DNA from 3 places in the Hydrogenophaga sp. FW305-3-2-15-A-LB1 genome. Region 1 is predicted to be linked to each of the others. Evidence: predicted binding sites of a transcription regulator. Region 1 holds the regulator's gene; each other region holds the start of a gene.
What was found. The regulator LexA, encoded in region 1, represses DNA repair genes until DNA is damaged. The targets are predictions, from matches to a motif close to ACTGTATNNNNATACAGT.

Region 1 (4,491 bases):
ACCGCTACACCGACGGTGGTCGAGGCCTTGAAGCCTACGAAACGGCCTTCAGCCGCATTCAGTCGCTGTGGCCGGAGCCCCGGGTGCTGGACCTGATCGAGGAGTCGATCTTCCGGGACGCCAGCGACGACGAAGTCGAGGTGTTCGATCTCGAGGCGTACCGCGAGCTCTTGCTGTTGCACGCGATGGCCAAGGAGCTGATCAAGCGAGACGAGCCGTCCGCGGCAAAGCACAGCGAATTCCGGCACACGAACATGCAACCGCTGAAAGCCGACGGCCGGCGTCCGAGCGCGCCAGCCGGCAAGAAGCCCCCCGTCGCTGAAGAGCCTGCTGGCGGTCGCAACACCCAGCCGATGGACCTGGGTGTGCTGGTGCCTGCGTCGTCCCACCTGGGCCTGGACATCAACCTGAACGACCTCTCCGAGTTCTCTGCCTTCGAGGCCTTGTTGCCAGAGGTGTCGCCGCCCGTGGAGCCGACCGCCAAGGCAGGTGACGCCCAGGACCTGCCGCTGAGCAACCTGATCGATTTCGAGGTGTTGGACTTCATGCCGCCGGACGACGAGCCAGGCTCGAAGCCGGATGGCAAACGCTGACGCCCTTGGTACCCAGAAAAAACGCCGGTGACAACCGGCGTTTTTTCTGGGGTGAGGTCGATCGCAGCCATCAGCGTCGAACCTGCAGCGCGCCTGGATTGACGATATTGGTCGGTGTGCCCTTGATGTAGTTGACCACGTTGTCGAACGCAGAGGAGAAGTACATCTCGTAGCTGTCCTGCTCGACATAGCCGATGTGGGGCGTGCAGATGCAGTTTTCGAGCCGCAGCAGGGCATGGCCTTGCAGGATGGGCTCGGATTCGAACACGTCGATCGCGGCCATGCCCGGGCGACCCCGGTTCAGCGCGGCGATCAGCGCCTCGGGCTGGATGAGCTCGGCGCGGGAGGTGTTGACCAACAGCGCGGAGGTCTTCATGGCGGCGAGGTCTTCGGGTGTCACACAGCCCGCGTTGCTCTCGCTCAGCCGCAAGTGCAGGCTCAGCACGTCGGCCGTTTCAAACAGGGCTGCCTTGCTGGGGGCCACATCGAAACCATCGGACGCGGCGCGGGCACAGCTTTCTTCGCTGCCCCACACGATCACGCGCATGCCGAAGGCCCGCCCGTAACCTGCCACCATCTGCCCGATGCGGCCGTAGCTCCAGATGCCCAGCGTCTTGCCACGCAGCACCATGCCCACGCCGAAGTTGGCGGGCATGGCCGCGGCCTTCAGCCCAGCCTGTTGCCAGGCGCCATGCTTGAGGTTGGAGACGTATTGCGGGATGCGGCGCATGGCCGCAAGCATCAGGGCCCAGGTGAGCTCGGCGGTGGAGACGGGTGAACCCACGCCCTCGGCCACCGCGATGCCACGCTCGGTGCAGGCATTGACGTCCACATGCTCACCCACGCGCCCGGTCTGGGCGATGAGTTTGAGCCGGGGGAGTTTTTCAACCAGTTGACGGGTGATGGCGGTGCGTTCCCGGATCAGGACCAGCACATCGGCATCGCGCAATCGGATGGACAGCTGGCCCACGCCCTTGACCGTGTTGGTGAAGACTTTGGCCGGGTAAGGCTCCAGTTTCTCGGCACACCGCAGTTTGCGCACAGCGTCCTGATAGTCATCAAGGATCACAATATTCATGACCCTATTGTGCCTTCACCTCCCAGGCCTTCCGGGCCGCTGACCCCTGGTTACAAGCAGGCACGGCGCGCCGGGAGCCTGGAGGATGGCCGTGTGCTCGCTGGCGGCGGCCGAGTTCAGGCCGCGCGCGTGGACAGCTGGCGTTCCTGGTCGGCCAGTCGATCGAGTTCGGCGCACACATCGTTGATGCGGCCCGAGATCACCAGCCTGACACCGGCCCGGTGCGCCGCCGCGGGGCCGGTCTGCTGCAGCACGCGCACGCGAGGCACAGGGTCCGCTGCCGGTGGCACGGCCCGCAAGACAAGTGGACTGCGGGTTGTGCTGGCGCGCTTGAGCCACCCGGCACGCGCAAAGCGCTGTACAACCTGCGTGGCCACGGGCTCGTTGGCGGCCGTTGCCCGGCGAAGGGCGGGAGAGGGCAACCAGCAGTCGATCAACTGCAAAGGGGCGCGCCACGTGTTGGTGTTGAAAATTTTTCCCATGCGAAACTCCATTGGGTGGGGTTGAACACAGGCAGGATTGCAAAATCAAACGCCTTCGCAGGGATGTGTCCTTGTGGTGGGTTGTGCACCCACCGGGACCAAACGCCCGCCACCTGCTGAGGCGACACGGACCGGGATCGGTCAGAGCTGGAAGCTGTTGCGGATCAGGCCCACGGCGAGTCCTTCGATTTCGAATGGCTCGCCCGGTTCGACGACGATGGTCTTGTAGTCGGGGTTTTCCGCGTGCAATTCAATCAGGTGCTGGCGCCGCATGAAGCGTTTGACGGTGACGTCGTCACCCAGGCGGGCCACCACGATCTGGCCGTTCTTGGCTTCCTTCGTGGCCTGCACGGCGAGCAGATCGCCGTCCATGATGCCGATGTCGCGCATGGACATGCCACGCACCTTGAGCAGGTAGTCGGGCGTGCGCTGGAACAGGCTGCGCTCGACCTGGTAGGTCTGGTCCACATGCTCCTGCGCCAGGATGGGCGAACCGGCTGCGACGCGACCGATCAGGGGGAGCACCAGCTGGGCCAGGCTGGGGATCGGCAGTGTAAGCTGGCGCCCGCGCGAATCGTTGATGGACTGCAGGTCTTCGCTGCGCAGGCGGATGCCTCGCGAAGTGCCACTGACCAGTTCGATCACGCCCTTGCGCGCCAGCGCTTGCAGATGCTCTTCGGCGGCATTGGCCGACTTGAACCCGAGTTCGCTGGCGATTTCGGCACGGGTGGGCGGTGCGCCGGTGCGTGCGATCGCCGTCTGGATCAATTCCAGAATCTGTTGCTGCCGGGCGGTGAGCTTCGGTGCGGTATGGGGCATGTCGAGCATGAGGACCTCGTCGGGAACGTGGTGGCCAAGGGGAACGCCATCTGGGAAGGCAGGAACAACGCGGGAAGTGGCTGATACCTGTTTTCTTATCCAGTATCTGTATTTTTAACCAGTTTTCAAGGATTGGCAAGTGGTGGACACAAATCAGGGCCGGCGGCTCGTGATCCTGGGCACGGGCGGCACCATCGCCGGGCGTGCGGCGCAGGCGGGCGACAACGTGGGCTACGTGGCGGGGCAGGTCGGCGTGGCCGATCTGGTGGCGGCCGTTCCGGCTTTGGCCGGCGTGCCGTTGGAGGTGGAGCAGGTCGCCCAGATCGACAGCAAGGACATGGGCCTGCCGGTGTGGCAGGCGCTGGCGGCACGGCTCCAGGCGCATCTGGACGATCCCCAGGTGTCGGCGGTGATCGTGACGCACGGCACCGACACCCTGGAGGAAACGGCGTTCGTGCTGCAGCGCCTGCTCCAACCCACCAAGCCTGTGGTGCTGACCTGCGCGATGCGCCCGGCTTCCGCGCTGGTGCCGGATGGGCCGCAGAACCTTGCCGACGCGCTGGCCGTGGTGCGGCATGGGGAGGCCGGCGTGGTGGTGGTGTGTGCCGGACAGGTGCACGGCGCGCTGGAGGTGGCGAAGGTGCACACCTACCGCCTGGACGCTTTTGACTCTGGAGACGCGGGGCCGCTGGCTTGTGTGGAGGAGGGGGAGGTGCGCCGTTTCCGATCCCGGGGCGCCTCCGTTGCTTCCCACGATCCAGCCCCGCTGGCCCGCTTCCTGGCGGCCGACGCCCTGCCTCGGGTCGAACTGGTGACCAGCCATGCCGACGCGGACGGCAGCCTGGTGCGGGCCTTGATGGCGCCAGGCGCCGCCCGTCCCTTGCGGGGCATCGTGGTGGCCGGCACGGGCAACGGTACCGTTCACCAGGCGCTGACCGATGCGCTGAATGCCGCGCAGGCACAACGGGTGCGGGTGGTGCTGGCGACGCGTTGTGCGCGCGGAAGGGTGGTGCCGCACGCTGGCCTGCCATTCGCGCACTCGGCCGGGCTCTCGCCGGTCAAGGCCCGGTTGGCGCTGGCGCTGGACCTGCTGATGGAATGACGCGATGTTCGCCGCGCTCGGTGCCCACGCCTGGGCGTACCCCATGCTGGAAGTGGCCCATCTGCTGGGCGTGGCGCTGTTGCTCGGCAACCTGACGCTGCTGGAACTGCGGGTGTTCGGCTGGGGCCAGAGCCTGCCTGTGGAGCCCCTGGCGAAACTGAGCCTGGGCCTGGTGGCGGTGGGTTTCGCACTGGCCGCCGTGTCGGGCCTCCTGATGTTCGGTACCCAGGCCGGGGAACTGCTGGCCAATCGCGTGTTCACAGCCAAGATGGTGTTGATCATGCTGGCGGGGTGCAACGCCGGCTGGTTCCACGCCCGCCGATCGCTGCAGCGCCAGGACCGCACTGCGCGCCTCTTGATGCTGCTGTCGTCGGCCTTGTGGCTGCTGGTGCTGACCTGCGGCCGTTGGATCGGTTA
Region 2 (4,491 bases), on a different contig from region 1:
ACAGCTCCACCTTGCGCAGGTTCGCGTCCACGTAGGCCGCCGCGAAGCGGTCGCTGCGCAGGGTCAGCGGCTGGTAGATCTCGGAATAGAGGCCCAGCGTCTCGCCCACCTGCACCCGGTTGCGCCACTCGGCGCCGGTGTCGTTGAGCCAGTGCCGGTTGTGGCTGATGCGCAGGTTGAACGCGCCCTGGCCCTGGAAGTCGGTGCGCAGGTCCAGCCCCACGCGCAGGTAGTTCGGGCCCCAGGTGTTTTCGCGCAGGTGCACCTTGAGGTCCTCGGCGCCGTCCTCGCGCCGCGTCAGGGTGTAGTCCACGGCCTCGAAGTCGCCCATGGCCGCGAGCCGCTGCAGGTCGTTCTCCAGCTTGGGCACGTTCAGCCGCTGGCCTTCCGAAGTGTCCAGCGCGGTGGCCAGGCGCTCGGCGCGGATCTCGTTCACGCCTTCGAAGGTCACCGAGGCCACGGTGCCGATGCGCCCCGTGTTGGCTTTCTCCTGCGCCTCGCGCGCGGCCACCCAGCGCTCGTAGCGCGGCGCGTCCGCGGAGAACCGGGCCAGCGCATCCCCCACCGTCTTGGCGTAGTCGTTGCCGATCTTCACCAGCTCGGGCGCCCGGCCGAAATCGGACGAGGTGAGCTGCCCCAGCGGCGGCGTCAGCAGCAGGTCGTTCGGCGTCAGCGTGGCGATGCTGGCCTGCACGTTCTGCTCGGTCAGGATGTTCACCATCTGCGTGGTGATGCCCACCACGCTGCCCAGCGTCTCGCGCCCGGCCAGCGGCGTGCCGATGTTGACCGCGATCACCACGTCCGCGCCCATGCGCCGCGCCACGGCCACCGGCAGGTTGTCCACCAGCCCGCCGTCGCCCAGGATGCGCCCGTCCACCGCCAGCGGCGAGAACACGCCCGGTACCGACATGCTCGCGCGCAGCGCGGCCGCCAGATCGCCGCGGTCCAGCACCACGGCCTTGCCGGTCTCCATGTCGGTGGCCACCGCGCGAAACGGCGTGGGCAGGCCGTCGAAGCTGGCCAGGTGGCGCGTGGACAGCGTGTAGCGCCGCAGCAGCATTTCCAGCGAGCGGGTGGACACCGCGCCCGTGGGCAGCACGAAGGCGCCGTCGCGAAAACCCAGCATCAGCACCGGCGAGAGCTCGAAGTCCTCTTCCTTGCGGCGCTGCGACAGCAGCTGGCGCGGCTCGCGGCGGTCGAACAGGTCGCCCCAGTTCACCGCCAGGATCTCGCGCTCGAGCTCGTCCGCCGTCATGCCGCTGGCGTACAGCCCGCCCACGATCGCGCCCATGGACGTGCCCACGATCAGGTCCACCGGCACGCGAGCCGCCTCCAGCGCCTTGAGCACACCCACGTGCGCGAAGCCGCGCGCCCCGCCGCCCGAGAGCACCAGGCCCACGCGCGGGCGCTCGGCCTTCGGTGCGGGTGCCTGCTGCGCCAGCGCGGGTGCGCCGGTCAGCAGCAGGGCGAGCGCGCCGGCGAGGCCATGGACGAGAAGGGCGGTGAGTCGGGCTGGCATGGAACGGCACCTGTGGACAACGGCGGCGCCATGGCGCCCGGAAGCGGCAAGTGTAGGCGGCGGCCGTGTCCCGGGCGTGGCCGGAAACACCCTGTCACGCACCGGTCAGCCCCTGGGAGGCCCGCTTCAAAAAAGCACGCCCGTTCGTGGTAATTTGCGGGTCCTTTCTTCGCACACTGAGAGACACCCATGAGCGACATCCTCGTCCACACCGAAGCCGGCGTCAGCACCCTCACGTTCAACCGCCCCGACAAGAAGAACTCCATCACCGCCGCCATGTACGGCCAGCTGGCCGACGCGCTGCAGGCCGCGCAGGACGACGCCGCCGTGCGCTGCGTCGTGCTCCAGGGCAACGAGACCATCTTCTCGGCCGGCAACGACATCGCCGACTTCCTCAACAACCCGCCGGCCGGCACGGATTCGCCGGTGTTCCGCTTCCTGCGCGGCATCGCGCAGTTTCCCAAGCCGCTGGTGGCGGCGGTGTGCGGCCCGGCCGTGGGCGTGGGCACCACGATGCTGTTCCATTGCGACTTGGTCTACGCCGGCGACAACGCCGCCTTCTCCATGCCCTTCGTCAACCTCGGCCTGTGCCCCGAGGCCGCGTCCAGCCTGCTGGTGCCACAGATGCTGGGCTACCACCGTGCGGCCGAGGCGCTGCTGCTGGGCGAGCCCTTCATGGCCGAAGCCGCGCTGGAAGTGGGCCTGGTCAACCGCGTGCTGCCCCCGATGGAGGCGGCCGGTTATGCGCAGGCCGTGGCCCGCAAGCTCGCGGCCAAGCCCATCAGCGCGCTGATCGAGACCAAGCGCCTGATGAAGAAGCACCAGACGCCACAGGTGATGGCCGTGATGGCCGAAGAGGGCGCGAGCTTCGGCCGCATGCTGGGCGAGCCGGCCGCGCGCGAGGCGTTTGGCGCGTTCATGGAGCGCAGGAAGCCGGACTTCTCGAAGGTGTGAGCAGGCCTTTGCTGATCGGCTACGCCGCCTCGATGTCCTGCCCGATGCGCCACAACACGCCCGCCGGGTCGTTCAGGATGAAATCGCGGATGCCCCAGGGCCGGTCTTCGGGCGGCTCGGCGCGCACACCGTAGCGCTCGCCCAACCGCTGCGCCTCGACGTGCGCCCACCATGCGTCCACGTCCTCCACCAGCAAATGCATCATGAGGTTCTCGGCGAAGTCCTTCACGTAGAACTTCGTCAGCAGAAAACTGCTCCTGCCGGCCTCGGTGTGATCGGCGCGCTGTAGGGCAAGACGGCCGCCAAGTGACAGCCGGCGAGCGCCCGGACGAGATACTGTATAAAATTACAGCATGATGTCCGTCGCCCGCAAGATCCGCATCCTCGCGGATGCCGCGAAGTACGACGCCTCCTGCGCCTCCAGCGGCGGCACGCGCCGGGATTCGAGCGACCAGCAGGGCCTGGGGTCGAACGAGGGCATGGGCATCTGCCACAGCTACGCGCCCGACGGGCGCTGCATCTCGCTGCTCAAGATCCTGCTCACCAACTGGTGCGTGTACGACTGCCTCTACTGCGTCAACCGCGTCTCCAGCGACGTCGAGCGCGCCCGCTTCAGCGTGGAAGAGGTGGTGAACCTTACGCTCGATTTCTACCGCCGCAACGTCATCGAGGGCCTGTTCCTGAGCTCCGGCATCATCCGCTCGCCCGACTACACCATGGAGCAGCTCGCGGAGGTGGCCCGCCAGCTGCGCGAGGTGCACGGCTTTCGCGGCTACATCCACCTCAAAACCATCCCCGATGCCGACGAGGCCCTGCTCGCGCGCGCCGGGCGCTACGCCGACCGCCTCAGCATCAACATCGAGCTGCCCAGCCAGGACTCGCTCGACGCGCTCGCGCCGGGCAAGAGCAGCCAGCAGATCCGCCAGTCGATGGCCGGCATCCGCCTGAAGCTGGACGAAGCGCGCGAGCAGAAGACGCAGGCGCAACAGATCCGCTCCTTGCCCGGCCGGCCCGCCGCCAGCGCGCCACCGCCGCGCTTCGCGCCCGCCGGCCAGAGCACGCAGATGATCGTCGGCGCCGACGCGTCGGACGACCGCAGCATCCTGCAGGTCAGCGCCGGGCTCTACGCGGGCTACCGCCTCAAGCGCGTCTACTACTCCGCCTTCAGCCCGATCCCGCACGCCAGCGCCCGGCTGCCCGGGCAGGCCGCGCCGCTGGTGCGCGAGCACCGCCTGTACCAGGCCGACTGGCTGATGCGTTTCTACGGTTTCGACGCGAGCGAACTCGTGCTGCCCGGCGGCATGCTGTCCATGGACATGGACCCCAAGCTCGCCTGGGCCCTCGCGCACCCGGAGTGGTTCCCGGTGGATGTGAACCGCGCGCCGCGCGAGATCCTGCTGCGCGTGCCCGGGCTGGGCGCGCACTCGGTGCAGCGCCTGCTCGACGCGCGGCGCGTGCGCCAGGTGCGGCGCGCCGACATGGAGCGCCTGGGCACGGCGGGCCGCAAGGCGCTGGACTTCGTGCACCTGCCGGACCACCGGCCCGGCGCGGTGCCGCTGGCCCCCCTCGCTCGGCCACGGTCTCGCTCACCCGCCGTGGGCGAGCAACCCGATCTGTTCGGCTGGGCCGAAGCGCCCGCCGCTGCCTGAGACGCCCATGCGCTGGCAGATCGAGTACGACGCCAACGACGTGCCCGCCTCGCTGCGCGCGCTGTCGGCGCTGATCGCCTGCGGCGCCGAGCCGCGCGACGTGGTGTGGCGCGACGGCACCGAAGGGCAGGGCGATCTGCTGGGCGAGGACGCGGCTTCGCCCACCAGCGCACCGCCGCCCGAAGCCGTGCCCCTGCGCGCCCTGCGAAACCTGCCGGCCGAGGCCATGGACCTGGCCGACACGGTGGCGCAGCACGCGCACCCCGAGCGCTTCCGCCGGTTGCACGAGCTCGCGCTGGATGTGAAGGCCGACCCCCGCCGCTGGCGCGACGCCCTGGACCCCCGTCGCCTCGCGCTCGAGCGCATGGC
Region 3 (4,491 bases), on a different contig from region 1:
ACGCCGGTGATGCTCCACAAACTCCGTCACTCCGTTCAGCAGGCCCCAGGCGGTGCCTGAGGCCGAGGCCAGGTTGGAGCCCTTGCCGCGTCCGGCGAAGAGTTCCTGCACCGCCTTCAGCGCACGGTCGTTGACCGCCGTGACCGGCTGACCTGAGGGGTTCACCGCGGCGTAGGTCAGGACGCGCTTGAAGTACGCCTCGGCCATGTCGGGCGTGACCTTTCGCTCGGCCATCGCCTTCATGCGGACCACCCAGCCGTCCCATGAAGAGATAGCGATTCCCAGCTGGCGTTTGACGGCCTGCGGATCGAACTGGCTGCGGTGGTGCACCTTGACAGCACCCTTCCCTTCACCCAAGGCAATCGCGAGTGTGTTGTTGCAGACCACGCGCACGGAGGTGAACTGTGCCGTGGTGGCCAGTGTTCCGTCGCAGGCTGTGGCCAGCAGCAAGTAGCCGTGCACATGGTCCTTGTCTTTCAGTACGGCGCTTTGCCCGGTGCGGGCCAATGCCCAGAACTTGCGGCCCTCCTTGAGCACGCCTGCGGTCTCCATCTCGTAGCCACCGAGCTCGGTGAGGTCGCGGAAGTACGAAATTATTTCGCCGGGTTGCACGACCTGGTACCGCTTGGAAACCACCGACAGCGGGGCCTTGTTGTCGGAGCGATACAGGACCTTCTGTTCGGGGAACGCGTGGATGCTGCCCAGGACCTTGGAGTCGTGGCCATTGCCGGCGACGAAGCGCACTTCGGATTCTTCGATGCGCCAGTTCATGCCGGCCTTCTCGGCCCAGACTTCAAGGGGTTGATGGGCGGCGAGCTTGTGGCCCAGGCCGTGCCAGGGGGTCTCGTTGGCGTAGGCCATGGTTTGTACGAGGTGCATGGAAATCTCCTTGTGGGGAATACGACGGCATAAAGCCCGGACGAGGCCGGGCTTTGACGCGTGGGGATGGGAATGTGCTGCCGGGGGCAGCGGGTGGTGAGCGAGCCGGTGGACTCAGTCGCGAGGAGCGCGATAGGGAAATCCGAAACCCTCGTCGCCTTCGTGATCGTCTTCCCAAATGGAATCTGCGGGAGACGCTTCACGGTCGTGGCCGTGGAAGGCGGCGTGACCGTGGGCATTGGATGGGGAACGGGGCGGCTGTGCGCCGTTGGCGTGCGTCGGGGTCGAGCTGAAGCTGTGGCCGCAGTCCAGGCACAAGTGGTTGTTGAGCAGCTTGTCGTCGAGAAACTCGCCGAGCGCAGCACCAACCGTGCAGCCGGCCGCCGCGCCTGCCAGTGCCGCCAGCAAGGCTCCGGCGACGGCTCCCAGCACCGTGCCGCCTGGGCCGGCCACGATGCCCAGGCCAGCTCCTACCTGCAAACCGATGCGCGCACCCGCACGAGCGCTGGCCCAGGCGGATGAACCACTGGCCAATGCGCCGGCCAGGCCGCCAATGGTCACGGTTGCTTTGCGGGCTCGGTTGCGACTCACCACACGCTCACTCTGGCAGCGTGGGCATACAGGGGTCACGGCGTGACGGGCCTGCAGCGTTGGTAAGGGTCGCAGCACCCGCGCCAGAGGCGAGAGCGCTGGGTCCAGAGGACTCCCAACAGGAAGACGATGGCGAACGCGATCAGCGTTTCGAGGGAGGATGGCATGGGAAACACGGTGACTCCTTGAGGTGAACAAGGCGCTGGAACCGTTGTCCCAGCGCGAGAGCTTCAGGGGCTCTCGGTACCGTGATATGCGTTCGAAAAAATCTAGATTCTGAATCTGGCGTATGCCCGCTACGCAGCCACCGCACTACCGAATCGGGTCACCCCCGGCCCTACAGCGGACCTGAAACGCTTGCCGGTGCACGCCTTTCGCTTCGGACTCAATAATCCAACGAGGCGGGCGGCCGCGCCCGGACCAAGTCTCGCCCGTGGCGTCATTTACGTACTTTGCCTCGACTTCCGACGTTCCAAACACTCTCGAAGACGCAGCGAGCGCTTTCGCAGACTTCACTCGAAAACCGGCAGAGCGGAGAAAGACCAGCAGCTCTTCGAGGCCAATATCAAGCTCGTGCATGGTCCTTGAGATCTCCTCGAATGCAACCTTGACCTCTATAAGCCGCTGTTGCTCAGCCTGTTCGAACAGCTTTAGCGCCTGCTCTTGCAATTCGCCGTATGTGGTCATGCGCTTGAAGCCTGATAAGAGTAAGTGTGAAGGAGGAAGGCAGCTCGCTAGCCGACCGCGAGTCCTACAACAGCTCAAGCCATTGGATCCGCTCAACTCAGTTTCTACGTCGGTTCTCGATCGGGATGCGAATATCGTACGACCTTGCACGTCGAGCATTGGGCGATCCATGCTTGAGCGCCACGACCACTATGAGGCTAGGACGGCGACGGCATTGATACTGACTTTTTTTACAGTATGATGCATATTAGCTGAACTGGTGGACCTCACCAGTTGACCTTGTACGGAGACTAGAATGCGTTCCATGAAAGCAACGTCAAAAGTTGGCGGAGGGATGGCTGCCCACTTCTCTGGACACGAGACATTCCCTTTGAGGCAAATGTGGCTCAAGAAGGCCTTCGATCAGTCCGTCGAAGGCGGTTTGGTGCGCAAAACTGTCTTCATGGATGAGAGCGCGATCGCGTCCTTCGGCGTCGGCAAAAATATGGTGTCGTCGATCCGACATTGGGCGTTGGCGTGTGGGGTCATGTATGAAGCCCACGACGGTTTTCGTATTCCCAGCCTCGCGAGTGAGATTCTCAGAGACGGCGGACTCGATCCTTACGCAGAGAGCCCTGCAACCGCTTGGCTCGCCCACTGGCAGCTCGCCGGCCGATGCCTCCGGTCGACCACGTGGTATTGGCTGTTCAACCATGTAACGGCCCCCACTTTCACCCGCCAAGAGCTCGAGGAGCCATTGGCGCGCTTTGCGCGAGAGCTTGATCCAAAGCACCGACTTTCCACTTCGACGATATCCCGCGATTTGGAGACATGCCTTCGCAGCTACGCTCCACGCGCGGCGGGCGGCTCGCCGGAGGACTTCGCCGAGCCACTGCTTGGAGAGTTGGGCCTGTTGCAGGAAGTTCACAAAGGTCAATACGCCTTCCGCCGCGGCCCAAAAGCGTCTCTGCATGACGGTGTCTTCGCATATGCCCTTGTGGACTACTGGAACCGCAAGGCAGAGGGTCAAAGCTCGCTTGCCTTTGAGACGGTAGCCTATGCGGAAGGCTCGCCTGGCAGGGTGTTCAAACTCGACGAGGAGTCGATTGCGCAACGGTTGATTGCGCTCTCTGATTTCACCGGGCGAAAGCTCGAGTGGACTGACTCCGCAGGTCTGAGGCAGGTGCACCGTAAAGAACTAGCCACAGGAGACATCAAGAACATGATTAGGCACGCCTATGACTGACAAGAAGCAACAGGCGCTCTCCGACATCGTTCAGATTTCTCGTCAATATCAGCGGTCCATCCGCGTCGACGCCGACATCGGCCGTGCGGACGCACTCTCCGGCTACATCTGCCATGCCACCGCAACCGCCGTGGTGGATGGCATGTGCAAGCAACTCGCCAGCACCAACCAACGTTGCTTTACGTGGACCGGCCCGTTCGGTGGTGGCAAGAGCTCGCTTGCTGTGGCTCTGGCGAGCTCGCTGCATCCCGACAAGACCCTGCGGGCCAAGGCTCGTCAAGTTTTGGGGCTGGACTCCAAGCCTGCTTTCGACAAAGCCTTACCAGTTCAGAAGGGTTGGCTGATCGTGCCGGCCGTGGGTCGGAGAGGTAGCGTTGTGGCGGATCTGCATGCCGCGCTGCGCCGAGCGCTGGGCAAGACGGTCGACGGCCGAAGTAAACCCAACGCGCAGACCCTGATCGCCGATCTTCTAGAAGAGGCGAAGAACCGCCCTCGCGATGGCGCATTGGTAATCATCGACGAGATGGGAAAGTTCTTGGAGGCCTCCGCCCTGGGCTCCGGCGACGATGTCTACTTCTTCCAAGAGCTCGCCGAGGCCGCAGCACGCTCGGAAGGCCGCCTGGTCGTTGTGGGTGTGCTGCATCAGTCCTTCGCACAGTATTCGGCCCGCCTGGGCATCGACACCCGCGACGACTGGGCCAAGATCCAAGGCCGCTATCTCGACTTGCCCTTCGTGGCGGCGAGCGACGAAGTAGTCGAACTAATCGGTCGCGCGATCGAAGTCAGCGCCACGCCTCCGTGGATGCGCGACGCATCCAAGTCGATCGCCGATGCCATCCGGTCGCGACGCCCCGCCGTAGGCAAGGAATTCGCCCAAGCCTTGGAGGCCTGCTGGCCGCTACACCCGGCCATGGCCGCTCTGCTGGGCCCGATCTCCAAGAGGCAGTTCGGCCAAAACGAGCGCAGCACCTTCGGTTTCTTGTCTTCGGTGGAGCCTCATGGCTTCCGCTCGTATCTGAACTCGACGCTTCGCGAGGACGCGAGCTGGTATCGCCCGAGCGACTACTGGGATTACCTACGCTCGAACCTAGAGCCCGCGATCCTTGCTT

Region 2: AC3WPZ_RS09185 (putative DNA modification/repair radical SAM protein) is a predicted target of LexA. The motif match lies at 2,809-2,826, and genes of this name have one in related genera.
Region 3: AC3WPZ_RS24190 (DUF4007 family protein) is a predicted target of LexA. The motif match lies at 2,377-2,394, and genes of this name have one in related genera.

Annotation. Positions count from the first base shown of each region.
Region 1 is NZ_JBYTAE010000092.1:21,833-26,323, forward strand. It holds gene AC3WPZ_RS23605 (type IV pilus assembly protein FimV) at 1-593, shown strand, start outside; gene AC3WPZ_RS23610 (D-2-hydroxyacid dehydrogenase family protein) at 664-1,671, opposite strand; gene AC3WPZ_RS23615 (hypothetical protein) at 1,788-1,940, opposite strand; gene lexA (transcriptional repressor LexA) at 2,295-2,972, opposite strand; gene AC3WPZ_RS23625 (asparaginase) at 3,115-4,074, shown strand; gene AC3WPZ_RS23630 (hypothetical protein) at 4,079-4,491, shown strand, end outside.
Region 2 is NZ_JBYTAE010000023.1:18,974-23,464, reverse strand. It holds gene AC3WPZ_RS09200 (patatin-like phospholipase family protein) at 1-1,519, opposite strand, end outside; gene AC3WPZ_RS09195 (enoyl-CoA hydratase) at 1,709-2,473, shown strand; gene AC3WPZ_RS09190 (VOC family protein) at 2,493-2,702, opposite strand; gene AC3WPZ_RS09185 (putative DNA modification/repair radical SAM protein) at 2,830-4,122, shown strand; gene AC3WPZ_RS09180 (UdgX family uracil-DNA binding protein) at 4,130-4,491, shown strand, end outside.
Region 3 is NZ_JBYTAE010000097.1:13,585-18,075, forward strand. It holds gene AC3WPZ_RS24175 (DUF932 domain-containing protein) at 1-879, opposite strand, end outside; gene AC3WPZ_RS24180 (hypothetical protein) at 994-1,440, opposite strand; gene AC3WPZ_RS24185 (H-NS histone family protein) at 1,783-2,157, opposite strand; gene AC3WPZ_RS24190 (DUF4007 family protein) at 2,462-3,382, shown strand; gene AC3WPZ_RS24195 (ATP-binding protein) at 3,375-4,491, shown strand, end outside.